DNA from 3 places in the Pseudomonas sp. BR20 genome. Region 1 is predicted to be linked to each of the others. Evidence: predicted binding sites of a transcription regulator. Region 1 holds the regulator's gene; each other region holds the start of a gene.
What was found. Region 1 encodes sigma-54, which starts transcription at its own class of promoters, with help from an activator protein. Its sites were predicted from a motif close to ANTGGCATNNANNTTGCTNT; they were not measured.

Region 1 (4,134 bases):
TAAAACTCTCCCTATTTTGCTCGGTCTGGGCGCAGCACTGGGAAGCGTGAGCGCCTGGGCTCTGCCGAACGATAGCCAGCAACCGATCCACATCTCGGCTGACGATGCGCAACTGGATGACAAGCAAGGCGTCGCCACCTATACCGGCGGCGTGATCATCACCCAGGGTTCGATGAAGATCACCGGCAACACGGTGACACTGACGCGCACCCAAGCGGGCGATATCGACGTGGTGACGTCGGTGGGCAACCTGGCTTACTTCGAACAGAAGCAGTCGGCTACCGACACCGGCCCGATGAAGGGCTACGGCAAGACCATCCAGTATCACGCCCAGCAGAATCGCATCGTGCTGATCGACCAGGCCAAGGTACTCAGCCCCGATGGCAACTCCACGGAAGGTGAAAAGATCACCTATGACACCGTGAAGCAGATTGCCAACGCCGGTCGCGCCAATGGCAGCAAGGTCACCGCGCCACGCCCCCGTATCGACATGGTTATCCAGCCGAAGAAGAAGGCCGAGTAATGGCAACCCTGAAAGCCCAGCATCTGGCCAAGGCCTATAAAAGCCGTCAGGTCGTGCGCGACGTCAGCCTGTCGATCGACAGCGGCCAGATCGTCGGCTTGCTTGGCCCCAACGGCGCCGGCAAGACTACCTGCTTCTACATGATTGTCGGCCTGGTCCAGGCGGACCAAGGTCGCGTACTGATCGACGACCTGGATGTAAGCCACCAGCCAATGCACGGGCGCGCCCGTGCCGGTATCGGCTATCTTCCGCAGGAAGCGTCGATCTTCCGCAAGCTGTCGGTATCCGACAACATCATGGCCATCCTTGAAACCCGCAAGGAACTCGACCGTGAAGGCCGCCGCAAAGAATTGGAAAGCCTGCTTCAGGAATTCCACATCAACCACATTCGAGACAACCTTGGCATGAGCCTGTCCGGTGGCGAGCGGCGTCGCGTGGAAATCGCCCGCGCCCTGGCCACCGCCCCCAAGTTCATCCTGCTGGACGAACCGTTTGCCGGCGTCGACCCCATCTCGGTCGGCGACATCAAGCAGATCATCCATCACCTCAAGGCCAAGGGCATCGGTGTACTGATCACCGACCACAACGTGCGTGAGACCCTCGACATCTGTGAAACCGCGTATATCGTCAACGATGGTCAGCTGATCGCCGAAGGCGACTCTGCCACCATCCTGGCCAACGAGCTGGTCAAGGAAGTGTACCTGGGTCACGAGTTTCGCCTGTAAACACCGTGGTGTCACGGCCGCTCGCCAAAGCGCGCGGGAGTCAATGAAAACCTCCGGATTTTTATTGTTACCGCGCTCTAGGCAAAGCCCCCGATATCAGGCATATAATTTGCTTATGTTTGGCGCTCACGCGCCCTGTCGTGGATGGCGCATTGCGCCGGCGAATAAGGTGTTAAGCCCCTGCCATGAAACCATCGCTAGTCCTGAGAATGGGCCAGCAGCTGACGATGACACCGCAGCTGCAACAGGCCATCCGCCTGCTCCAATTGTCGACCCTGGACCTGCAACAGGAAATCCAGGAGGCCCTGGAGTCCAATCCGATGCTCGAACGCCAGGAAGAAGGCGACGACTTCGATAATGCAGACCCACTGGCCGACAACATCGAGCAAAAACCCAATTCCGACGTACAGGAACCCTCCTACCAGGAAACCGCCCCCACGGTGGATAACCTGGAGGAAGGCGATTGGAACGAACGTATTCCCAACGAGCTCCCGGTGGACACCGCCTGGGAGGATGTCTACCAGACCAGCGCCAGCAGCCTGCCCAGCAATGACGATGACGAGTGGGACTTCACCACCCGCACTTCCGCCGGCGAGAGCCTGCAGAGCCATCTGCTGTGGCAACTGAACCTCGCGCCGATGTCGGACACCGATCGCCTGATCGCCGTGACCCTGATCGACTGCATCAATAACCAGGGCTATCTGGACGAGACGCTGGAGGAGATTCTCGAGGCCTTCGACCCGGAACTGGACATCGAGCTGGACGAAATCGAAGCGGTCCTGCACCGCATCCAACAATTCGAGCCCGCCGGCATCGGTGCCCGCACCCTGAGCGAATGCCTGCTGCTGCAACTGCGTCAGTTGCCCGCCAAGACCCCATGGCTCGCCGAGGCCCAGCGCCTGGTCACCGACTACATTGACCTGCTGGGCAGCCGCGACTACAGCCAGTTGATGCGGCGCATGAAGCTCAAGGAAGACGACCTGCGCCAGGTCATCGAGCTGGTGCAAAGCCTCAACCCGCGTCCAGGCTCGCAGATTGAGTCCAGCGAAGCCGAATACGTCGTTCCCGACGTGATCGTGCGCAAGGACAACGAACGCTGGCTGGTGGAACTGAACCAGGAATCGGTGCCGCGCCTGCGGGTCAACCCGCAATATGCCGGTTTTGTGCGCCGCGCCGACACCAGTGCCGACAACACCTTCATGCGCAACCAGTTGCAGGAAGCGCGCTGGTTCATCAAGAGCCTGCAAAGCCGCAACGAAACCCTGATGAAAGTGGCCACCCAGATCGTCGAGCACCAGCGCGGCTTCCTGGAATATGGTGACGAGGCGATGAAGCCGCTGGTCCTGCACGACATCGCAGAAGCAGTGGGCATGCACGAATCGACGATTTCCCGGGTGACCACACAAAAATTCATGCATACCCCACGGGGTATTTATGAGTTGAAATACTTTTTCTCCAGTCATGTCAGCACCTCGGAAGGCGGTGAATGCTCGTCTACGGCAATCCGCGCGATCATCAAAAAACTGGTTGCTGCTGAAAATCAGAAAAAGCCGTTGAGTGACAGCAAGATCGCTGGTTTACTGGAAGCACAAGGCATTCAGGTCGCCCGTCGAACCGTCGCCAAGTACCGCGAATCCCTTGGGATCGCGCCTTCCAGCGAGCGTAAGCGTTTGATGTGACGGGCGGGCCACAGCGTTCCAGTGGCGGGTATTCCTACCCGCCGCTTTATGCACTGGCAACGAAGGAGAAGCTGTATGCAAGTCAACATCAGTGGACACCATATAGAAGTCACCCCTCCACTACGCGACTACGTCGAGCAGAAGCTGAGGAAGCTTGAGGGCCATTTCGACAAGATCACCAACGTGCAGGTCATCATGAAGGTCGACAAGCTTCAGCAGAAAATCGAAGCGACACTTCAGATACCCGGTGGAGAAGTGGTCGCCAATGCCGAACATGAAGACATGTATGCATCAATCGACTTGCTCACAGACAAGCTTGACCGCCAACTCAAAAAGCATAAGGAAAAGAATCTGAGCCTGCTTCAGGGCACAGGTCGTTAACTCTCCCCCCATGATCCGACTTGAAACCATCCTGACCCCCGGCCGTTCCCTCGTGAACGTGCCGGGCGGCAGCAAGAAGAAAGCCCTCGAACAAATTGCCAACCTGATCAGCAGCCAAGTGCCTGATCTGGAGATGCAGGATGTCTTTGAGGCTCTGATCGCCCGTGAAAAACTCGGTTCCACCGGTTTTGGCAACGGCATCGCCATTCCTCACTGCCGCCTCAAAGGCTGCGAGACACCTGTCAGCGCCCTGCTGCACCTGGACGCACCTATCGATTTCGACGCGATCGACGGTGCCCCGGTGGACCTGCTTTTTGTTCTGCTGGTCCCCCAGGCCGCCACCGATGCACACCTGGAACTGCTTCGGCAGATCGCAAGCATGCTCGACCGCAAGGAAGTACGCGACAAACTGCGCAGTGCCAGTAGCAACGAGGCGCTGTACCAAGTTGTCCTGGATGAGCAAAACGGGCAGTAATCATGCGTTTGATCATCGTCAGCGGCCGCTCCGGCTCAGGTAAAAGTACCGCCCTCAACGTTCTTGAGGACAACGGATTCTATTGCATCGACAACTTGCCGGCCGGACTGCTCCCGGAATTGGCAGAGCGGGCACTGATCCATACCGAATTGGCGCAACCCCTGGTCGCCGTTTCGATTGACGCCCGCAACCTGCCGAGCCACCTCACGCGTTTTCCGGAATTGCTCGAAGAAGTGCGCGCCAAGCACATTCACTGCGATGTGCTGTATCTGGACGCCGACGAAGAAACCCTGCTTAAGCGCTTCTCAGAGACCCGTCGACGTCACCCCCTCAGCAGCCCACACCGTTCTC
Region 2 (4,134 bases), 1.2 Mb from region 1:
AGATCATCCAGACCTTCGTCGTTGTGTTCGAACCCGGCGCGGCCCTGCGGCACCAGCGAGTTGAAAAAACGCTCGAAGTCACGACGAACCGCCGGATCGGCATTCTCGTTGACGGTCAACGAGGCCGAGGTGTGCTGCAGCCACAGGTGCAACAGGCCCACACGGCAGGCCTTCAGTTCAGGCAAACCGGCAAGCAACTCGTCAGTCACCAGGTGAAAGCCCCGGGGCTTGGCCCGCAGGGTAATCAGGGTCTGTTGCCACATACAGTTCTCCGCCCATCGGCGCGCATTCTAGCGCGCTCTGGGAAAAAACAAAGTGCCGAATACGCCTACATGCCTGTAAGACATTCGCACGGTGGAAAGTGCATGACAAACTCTGCGCAAAAACCGGCACAGCTTGTTATGACTGACAAACGCCAGGCAAAAAAATGCCCGGCAAGCCGGGCATCTTTTTTTCGCGTACTTACAGGTTGTAGCCGCGTTCGTTGTGTTGCGCCAGGTCGAGGCCGACAGCCTCTTCCTCTTCGGTGACACGCAGGCCCATGACCATGTCCAGCACCTTGAGGATGACGTAGGTGACGATGGCCGTGTAGATCACGGTGAAGCCGACACCTTTGCACTGGATCCAGACTTGAGCTGCGATGTCAGTCACGGTGCCGAAGCCGCCCAATGCAGGGGCTGCAAACACACCGGTGAGGATCGCACCGACGATACCACCGATACCGTGCACGCCGAATGCGTCCAGGGAGTCGTCATAGCCCAGTTTGCGCTTGAGGCTGGTGGCGCAGAAGAAGCAGATCACACCGGCCACCAGGCCGATCACCAGAGCGCCCATCGGGCCAACAGTGCCAGCGGCAGGCGTAACGGCTACCAGACCAGCCACGACACCCGAGGCGATGCCCAGTGCGCTTGGCTTACCGTGAGTGATCCACTCGGCGAACATCCAGCCCAGTGCTGCAGCAGCGGTAGCAATCTGAGTCACCAGCATCGCCATACCGGCGGTGCCGTTGGCCGCAGCCGCCGAGCCGGCGTTGAAGCCGAACCAGCCAACCCACAGCATGGCAGCACCCACCAGGGTGTAGCCCAGGTTGTGAGGCGCCATTGGAGTGGTCGGGAAGCCTTTACGCTTGCCGAGCACGATGCACGCCACCAGGCCAGCAACACCGGCATTGATGTGCACCACGGTGCCGCCGGCGAAGTCCAGCACGCCCCAGTCCCATAGCAGGCCACCGTTGCCGCTCCACACCATGTGGGCGATTGGCGCATAGACCAGAGTGAACCAGATAGCCATGAAGATCAGCATGGCGGAGAACTTCATGCGTTCGGCGAACGCACCGACGATCAGTGCCGGGGTGATGATGGCGAAGGTCATCTGGAAGGTGATGAACACTGCTTCCGGGAACAGCGCAGCCGGCCCGGTGATGCTGGCTGGGGTCACACCCGCCAGGAACGCCTTGCCCATGCCGCCGAAGAAGGAATTGAAGTTGACCACACCCTGTTCCATACCCGTGGTATCGAACGCGATGCTATAGCCGTAGACGACCCACAGGATGCTGATCAGGCCCGTGATGGCGAAGCACTGCATCATTACCGAAAGAATGTTTTTGGAGCGCACCATGCCGCCGTAGAACAGCGCCAGGCCTGGAATGGTCATGAACAGCACCAGCGCAGTGGATGTGAGCATCCAGGCGGTGTCGCCGGAATTGAGGACTGGAGCAGCCACTTCGTCTGCCGCCATGGCCAGGCTTGGCATTACGATGGACAACAGGGCTCCGAGCCCTGCGAATTTACGCAGAGTCATATTGTTTTCTCCTGGGGCGTTGGGGTTTGGCGGCTTAGATTGCGTCGGTATCGGTTTCGCCGGTACGGATGCGAATAGCCTGTTCCAGATTGACCACGAAGATCTTGCCGTCACCGATCTTGCCGGTGTTGGCGGCCTTGGTTATCGCCTCGATAACCCGGTCAAGATCCTTGTCGTCAATAGCGACATCAATCTTCACCTTCGGCAGGAAATCGACTACATATTCCGCGCCGCGATACAGCTCGGTGTGACCCTTCTGCCGACCGAAGCCCTTGACCTCAGTAACGGTAATGCCCTGCACGCCGATCTCGGACAACGACTCGCGTACATCGTCCAACTTGAACGGCTTGATGATGGCAGTGACTAGCTTCATGAAAACTCTCTCCCGAATTGGTGGACTTGCCCCAGGAAAACAAACCCGTCTCAAGTCTAAGCGCAGTGCCTGGCTTTGTAACGCATCGTCGCAGGGCAGTTGCCATTGCGACGCCAGCGAACCACTGGTGACGAAACCTGTACCCCTGATCCGTCGGCGCACTGCATTCGTCACAGCGACTGCATCAGTGCATGGGTCATGATCGTCTAAGCAGAAACCTTGCCAGCTCCGTAAAAATCACTGAAATCAGTCCTTTGCCCACTCAAGCCCACCAGCGGGGCTATCTGGCGACGGCAATGCGCACTAAAACAGCGCATAGCTGCCCAGCCTGATGCGCGAAAAGCGTGCGACTCAGGCCGTGAAAAAGACTATAGACGCTGCGTGATACACTGCCCGCCAACAGTTTTCCGGAATATTCCTCATGCTCGCGCCCAAAGACCTCCTCGACGCCCTGAGCGGCCACGCCTCTCGTCTGTTCAGCGGCGACACCCCGCTGCCCCGCAATGAAATCGAAAGCCAGTTCAAGGCCTTGCTGCAAAGCGGTTTCAGCAAGCTCGACCTGGTGAGTCGTGAAGAGTTTGATAGCCAGATGGTGGTTCTCGCCCGCACCCGTGCGCGGTTGGAGAGCCTGGAGGCGAAAGTTGCAGAGCTGGAAGCACGGTTGACCCCTCCTGCTGAATAAATGCGATCAGTGTGGGAGGGGGCTTGCTCCCGATGGCGGTGTATCAGCCGGTATCAATGCTGACTGACACATTGCTATCGGGAGCAAGCCCCCTCGCACATTTGCTCAACCTTTTGTTCTGGATACGTTCTGTAAAACCTCCCCGCCTCGCTCTTCCCTACCTCGTCTACCCTTGAAACACCGCAGGAAGCGGCCTCCCCTTTTCAAGGAACGAGCATGTCCCTCGCCATCGTCCACAGCCGCGCCCAGATCGGCGTCGAAGCCCCTGCCGTCACCGTCGAGGTGCATATGGCCAATGGTCTGCCGTCCCTGACGCTGGTGGGGCTGCCGGAAACCGCGGTCAAGGAAAGCAAGGACCGCGTACGCAGCGCTATTCTCAACTCCGCGTTGCAATACCCTGCCCGCCGGATCACCCTCAATCTAGCGCCCGCCGACCTGCCCAAGGACGGCGGCCGTTTTGACCTGGCGATTGCCCTGGGAATCCTGGCGGCCAGCGCGCAGGTGCCGGCGTTGATGCTCGATGACGTGGAATGCCTGGGGGAGTTGGCGCTTTCCGGCGAAGTGCGTGCGGTAAAAGGCGTGTTGCCAGCCGCGCTGGCGGCGCGCAAGGCCGGGCGCACCGTGATAGTGCCTCGGGCGAATGCCGAGGAGGCGTGCCTGGCGTCGGGGTTGAAGGTGATTGCGGTGGACCACCTGCTGCAAGTGGTGGCGCACCTGAATGGGCATGTGCCGATCGAGCCATACAAGTCCGATGGTTTGATGTACTTGAACAAGCCCTATCCGGACCTGAGTGAAGTCCAGGGCCAGCTCGCGGCCAAGCGAGCGTTGCTGATTGCGGCAGCGGGCGCGCATAACCTTTTGTTCAGTGGGCCGCCCGGCACCGGCAAGACCTTGCTCGCCAGCCGCCTGCCAGGTTTGTTGCCGCCGTTGAGCGAACAGGAGGCGCTTGAGGTTGCCGCGATTCAATCAGTTGTAAGCCTGGCACCGCTGAGCCATTGGCCCCATCGACCGTTCCGCCAACCGCATCACTCGGCATCAGGCCCGGCACTGGTGGGCGGCGGCTCGAAACCACAGCCGGGAGAAATCACCCTGGCTCATCATGGGGTGCTGTTTCTCGATGAGCTGCCGGAATTTGATCGCAAGGTGTTGGAAGTGCTGCGTGAACCGCTGGAGTCGGGGCATATCGTGATTTCCCGCGCTCGCGACCGAGTGAGTTTCCCGGCGCGCTTCCAACTGGTCGCGGCGATGAACCCCTGCCCTTGCGGCTATATGGGCGAAC
Region 3 (4,134 bases), 2.6 Mb from region 1:
CGGAATGCCCAATGGCAAACCGGCGGGCGAACGCTGCCTGCACCTGTCGGTCGAACAGTTGTGCCAACTGTTCGGCCAACCGGAGCGCCCGGCGGTGTGCAGTGATTTCAAGGCGGATATCGATGTCTGCGGCACCGACCAGGCCGATGCGATCCGGTTGATCGGCTGGTGGGAGCAGATGACGGCGGCTTGATGGGCTTTACTATTGGAACTTCAACAATAAGGAATACAACAATGGGTTCGCTGAAACGACTGGCTGTGCTGTGCGGTTTTACGCTGTTATTTGCTGCCACTGCCCAGGCTGAGGATTGGCAAGTCGCCAAGGATGAAGACGGTATCAAGGTGTCCCTGAGCGAAGTCGCGGGCTCCAAATACAAGGCGTATCGCGGTGTGACCGTGATCAAGGCGCCTGTCGCCAAGATCCAGGCCCTGCAGGAAGATGTGGTCGGCGCCTGTTCGTGGATTCATGAGTGCAAATCCCAGAAGCTGGTCGACAAGAAAGGCGATGAGGCCTGGACCTACACCCAGTTCAAGGCGCCGTTCCCGGTGACCGATCGTGATTCGTACATCCATGTCACCACCACCAAGGACGCCGACGGCAGCGTAACCCGCAAGTTGCAGGGCGTGCCGACCTACAAGCCCGAAGAAAAAGGCTACGTGCGTGTCGCCCAGGTCGAGGGCTTCTGGAAACTGGTGCCTAAAGGCGCCAATGAGACCGAAGTCACCTACCAGGTACACACCGAGCCAGGCGGCAGCGTCCCGTCGTGGTTGGCCAACAAGTTCGTGGTGGAGGCGCCGTTCAACACTTTGAAAGCCTTGAAAGAACACGCTGAAAAATAAACGCAGTTGATCCGGTGCCTCCTGACCTGAGTGGAACGTTTGCCGAGCCCTCAAGGTCCAGATAGTTGTGAACCCACACACGGGTTTTATCGAGGAGGCACCGATGCAAAAGTGGCAGATTACCTTCGTTGATGATCACGGCGTACAGTCCGTGGAGCAGTTCACCTGCGAGCAGAAGCCCAGCCTCGAAGATGCGGCACACATGATTCGCAACAAGTTGGTGCCGGTGGCCGCCGAACTGGACCTCAATGATCTTGAGGGGCGCAAACCCGAGCCAACGGTCAAGATCCTCAAAGACCAGAACAGTATTCAAATCCTCGACATCTCTCCCGCCGCCTGAATATTCCCTGTATGCCATTCAAGCACCTCTGGTGGAGGTGATAGCTTCGCGCTACTCTGCAAGTGAGATCAGCGAATGAATCGCTAAGGTCTGGTCTTGTCAGCTACATGCTTGTTTTCCCGTGGTGATGTTGTTGCCGTGGTACCCGCGCCGTAAGCGCGCGGGCTTTGGGAAGCACGGAAAGTCTATCCATCGGTTTGAGGAGGACGTTTCATGAGCACAGCCTATCAAGAAGACATCAGCACCAACGTTCTGCGCCGCATGAAAGAAGGCGGCTTCGACTTTTCACGTTTCCACCCCATTGAGTTCTACGCCATTTTCCCGGATGAGGAACGGGCGCGCAGGGCTGCGGGTGAATTTCGTGGCGAGTCCCTGAATGCCCAAGTCAGCGCGCGCGACGATGGCGCCTGGTACTTGGAACTGAGCAAGATCATGTTTGCAACCTACGACGGCATAGGAGACTTCGAGCAAGACTTTGAAGCGGTGGTCGAGCCGCTGGGAGGGATCATCGAAGGATGGGGCGTCAAGCAGGAGGTGCGTGGGTTACCCATGTAGCGCGACTGTATGAGCAACGCAGCGTATCGGCTGACCTTAGGGTCGGCCGATTTTGTATGGGCTGCGTGAAGGTTTGCGGAACTTGCGCTGCCCTTTCTTGCACCAAAAAAAAAGCCACCCGAAAAGGGTGGCTGAAAGGGAAGACCGTAGGAGCCGGTCAGTACACGAGCCTCAAGGTACCGAGTGCGGGATGGGTAAGGCTGTAGGACGTGTCCTGTTCAACTGATGGGGCCGATTATCCGCAGGCTTGCGTGGGCAGTGAAATCAACTCTGACTATGCTGTTGATAGCCAAAGCTTGCATTGCCATGAAGCGTGCAGCAGTGCAGTGGGGATTCTGCGCACCAGGACGGTGCGATCAGGTCTTTGCTTATATTCAACCCACTGATTTTTAAGTGTTTATGCCGCTGGCACGGGCCTTGCGATGGTTCTTGCGTCCGGGTGACAAGGAGTACGGCATGATCCGCACTTATTACGACGAAATGTACGATGGGGCAGGGCAGGTTCGCCCTCACTACCGCGAGTTCGCCCGCTGGTTGTCCGAAACCCCCGCTGAACTGCTGGCCCAGCGCCGGCGCGAAGCCGACTTGCTGTTTCACCGCGCCGGGATCACCTTCACGCTTTACGGGGACGAGCAGGGCACCGAGCGCCTGATTCCTTTTGACACCATCCCTCGCAGCATTCCCGCCAGCGAATGGCGAATGGTCGAACGTGGCTGCATCCAACGGGTCAAGGCGCTGAACATGTTTCTCGCCGACCTCTATCACGACCAACGCATCATCAAGGCCGGGATCATTCCCGCCGAACAGGTGCTGGCTAACGAGCAATACCAGTTGGCGATGCAGGGGCTGAACCTGCACCGCGATCTGTATTCCCACATCTCCGGGGTCGACCTCGTACGCGATGGCGACGGCACCTACTACGTGCTGGAAGACAACCTGCGTACACCGAGCGGCGTGAGCTACATGCTCGAAGACCGCAAGATGATGATGCGCCTGTTCCCCGAGTTGTTCGCCGCCCAGCGTATCGCGCCGATCGATCATTACCCCAACCTGCTGCTCGATACCCTTAAAAGTGCCAGCCCCCTGGATAACCCCAGCGTGGTGGTACTGACCCCGGGGCGCTTCAACAGCGCGTTCTTTGAGCATGCGTTTTTAGCCCGGGAAATGGGTGTGGAGTTGGTGGAAGGCGCGGATCTGTTTGTGCGCGACGACCGCGTATTCATGCGCACCACCGACGGCCCCAAAGCCGTGGACGTGATCTACCGTCGCCTTGACGACGCATTCCTCGACCCGCTGGCGTTCAACCCGGACTCCATGCTCGGCGTGCCCGGCCTGCTGGCGGCGTATCGCTCGGGCAATGTGGTGCTGGCCAATGCCATCGGCACCGGGGTGGCGGATGACAAGTCTGTGTACCCCTTCGTCACCGAGATGATCCGTTTTTACCTGGATGAAGAACCGATCCTGCAGAACGTTCCCACCTTCCAATGCCGTAAGCCCGACGAATTGTCACACGTGCTGGCCAACCTGCCGGACCTGGTGGTGAAGGAAACCCAGGGCTCCGGCGGCTACGGCATGCTGGTGGGGCCGGCGTCCACGGCCGCTGAAATCGAAGCCTTCCGCGCCCGCATCAAGGCCAAGCCCCACGCCTATATCGCACAGCCAACCCTATGCTTATCCACCTGCCCGACCTTTGTCGAAAACGGCATTGCGCCGCGCCATATCGACCTGCGCCCGTTCGTGTTGTCCGGCAAGGAAACCCGGGTGGTACCCGGCGGCTTGACCCGTGTCGCGCTGCGCGAAGGGTCGCTGGTGGTCAATTCATCCCAGGGCGGCGGCACCAAAGACACCTGGGTGGTCGAGGACTGATGCCATGTTGAGTAGAACTGCCTCGGATTTGTACTGGATGTCGCGCTACCTGGAACGCGCTGAAAACCTCGCGCGCATGCTCGATGTCAGTTATTCGCTGTCGCTGATGCCCCAGGATGGGCGCGGTGATGGCCTGCATGAACTGGCCATGCCGCTGTTGATCACCGGCACGCTGGATGATTATCGCGAGCGCCACGGTGAATTGCATGCCGAACGCCTGTTGCATTTTTTCGCACTGGATGCGGCCAACCCGGCCAGTATCTACAGTTGTCTCGGCGCCGCGCGGGCCAGTGCCCATGCCGTTCGTGGGCGAATTACCGCGGACATGTGGGAAAACATCAACGCCACGTGGCTGGATATTCGCGAAATCTCACAGCAGGGTCTCAGCCGCTACGGCATGAGCCGGTTTTGCGAGTGGGTCAAGGAGCGTTCCCATCTGTTTCGGGGGGCGACCTACGGCACCATCATGCGCAATGACGCCTTTCGTTTTATTCGGCTGGGTACGTTTATCGAGCGCGCCGACAACACCCTGC

Region 2: the regulator sigma-54 is predicted to act here: its motif matches at 2,381-2,400, upstream of glnK (P-II family nitrogen regulator).
Region 3: the regulator sigma-54 is predicted to act here: its motif matches at 2,140-2,159, upstream of ACHPFG_RS24170 (circularly permuted type 2 ATP-grasp protein).

What each region holds. Positions count from the first base shown of each region.
Region 1 is NZ_CP172012.1:1,208,685-1,212,818, reverse strand. It holds gene lptA (lipopolysaccharide transport periplasmic protein LptA) at 1-523, shown strand, start outside; gene lptC (LPS export ABC transporter periplasmic protein LptC) at 1-3, shown strand, start outside; gene lptB (LPS export ABC transporter ATP-binding protein) at 523-1,248, shown strand; gene ACHPFG_RS05385 (RNA polymerase factor sigma-54) at 1,434-2,927, shown strand; gene hpf (ribosome hibernation-promoting factor, HPF/YfiA family) at 3,003-3,308, shown strand; gene ptsN (PTS IIA-like nitrogen regulatory protein PtsN) at 3,319-3,783, shown strand; gene rapZ (RNase adapter RapZ) at 3,786-4,134, shown strand, end outside.
Region 2 is NZ_CP172012.1:6,636,282-6,640,415, forward strand. It holds gene ACHPFG_RS30695 (secondary thiamine-phosphate synthase enzyme YjbQ) at 1-263, opposite strand, end outside; gene ACHPFG_RS30700 (ammonium transporter) at 463-1,800, opposite strand; gene glnK (P-II family nitrogen regulator) at 1,835-2,173, opposite strand; gene ACHPFG_RS30710 (accessory factor UbiK family protein) at 2,595-2,855, shown strand; gene ACHPFG_RS30715 (YifB family Mg chelatase-like AAA ATPase) at 3,072-4,134, shown strand, end outside.
Region 3 is NZ_CP172012.1:5,256,479-5,260,612, reverse strand. It holds gene ACHPFG_RS24190 (YkgJ family cysteine cluster protein) at 1-193, shown strand, start outside; gene ACHPFG_RS24185 (START domain-containing protein) at 235-840, shown strand; gene ACHPFG_RS24180 (hypothetical protein) at 944-1,180, shown strand; gene ACHPFG_RS24175 (ribonuclease E inhibitor RraB) at 1,394-1,735, shown strand; gene ACHPFG_RS24170 (circularly permuted type 2 ATP-grasp protein) at 2,192-3,601, shown strand; gene ACHPFG_RS24165 (alpha-E domain-containing protein) at 3,606-4,134, shown strand, end outside.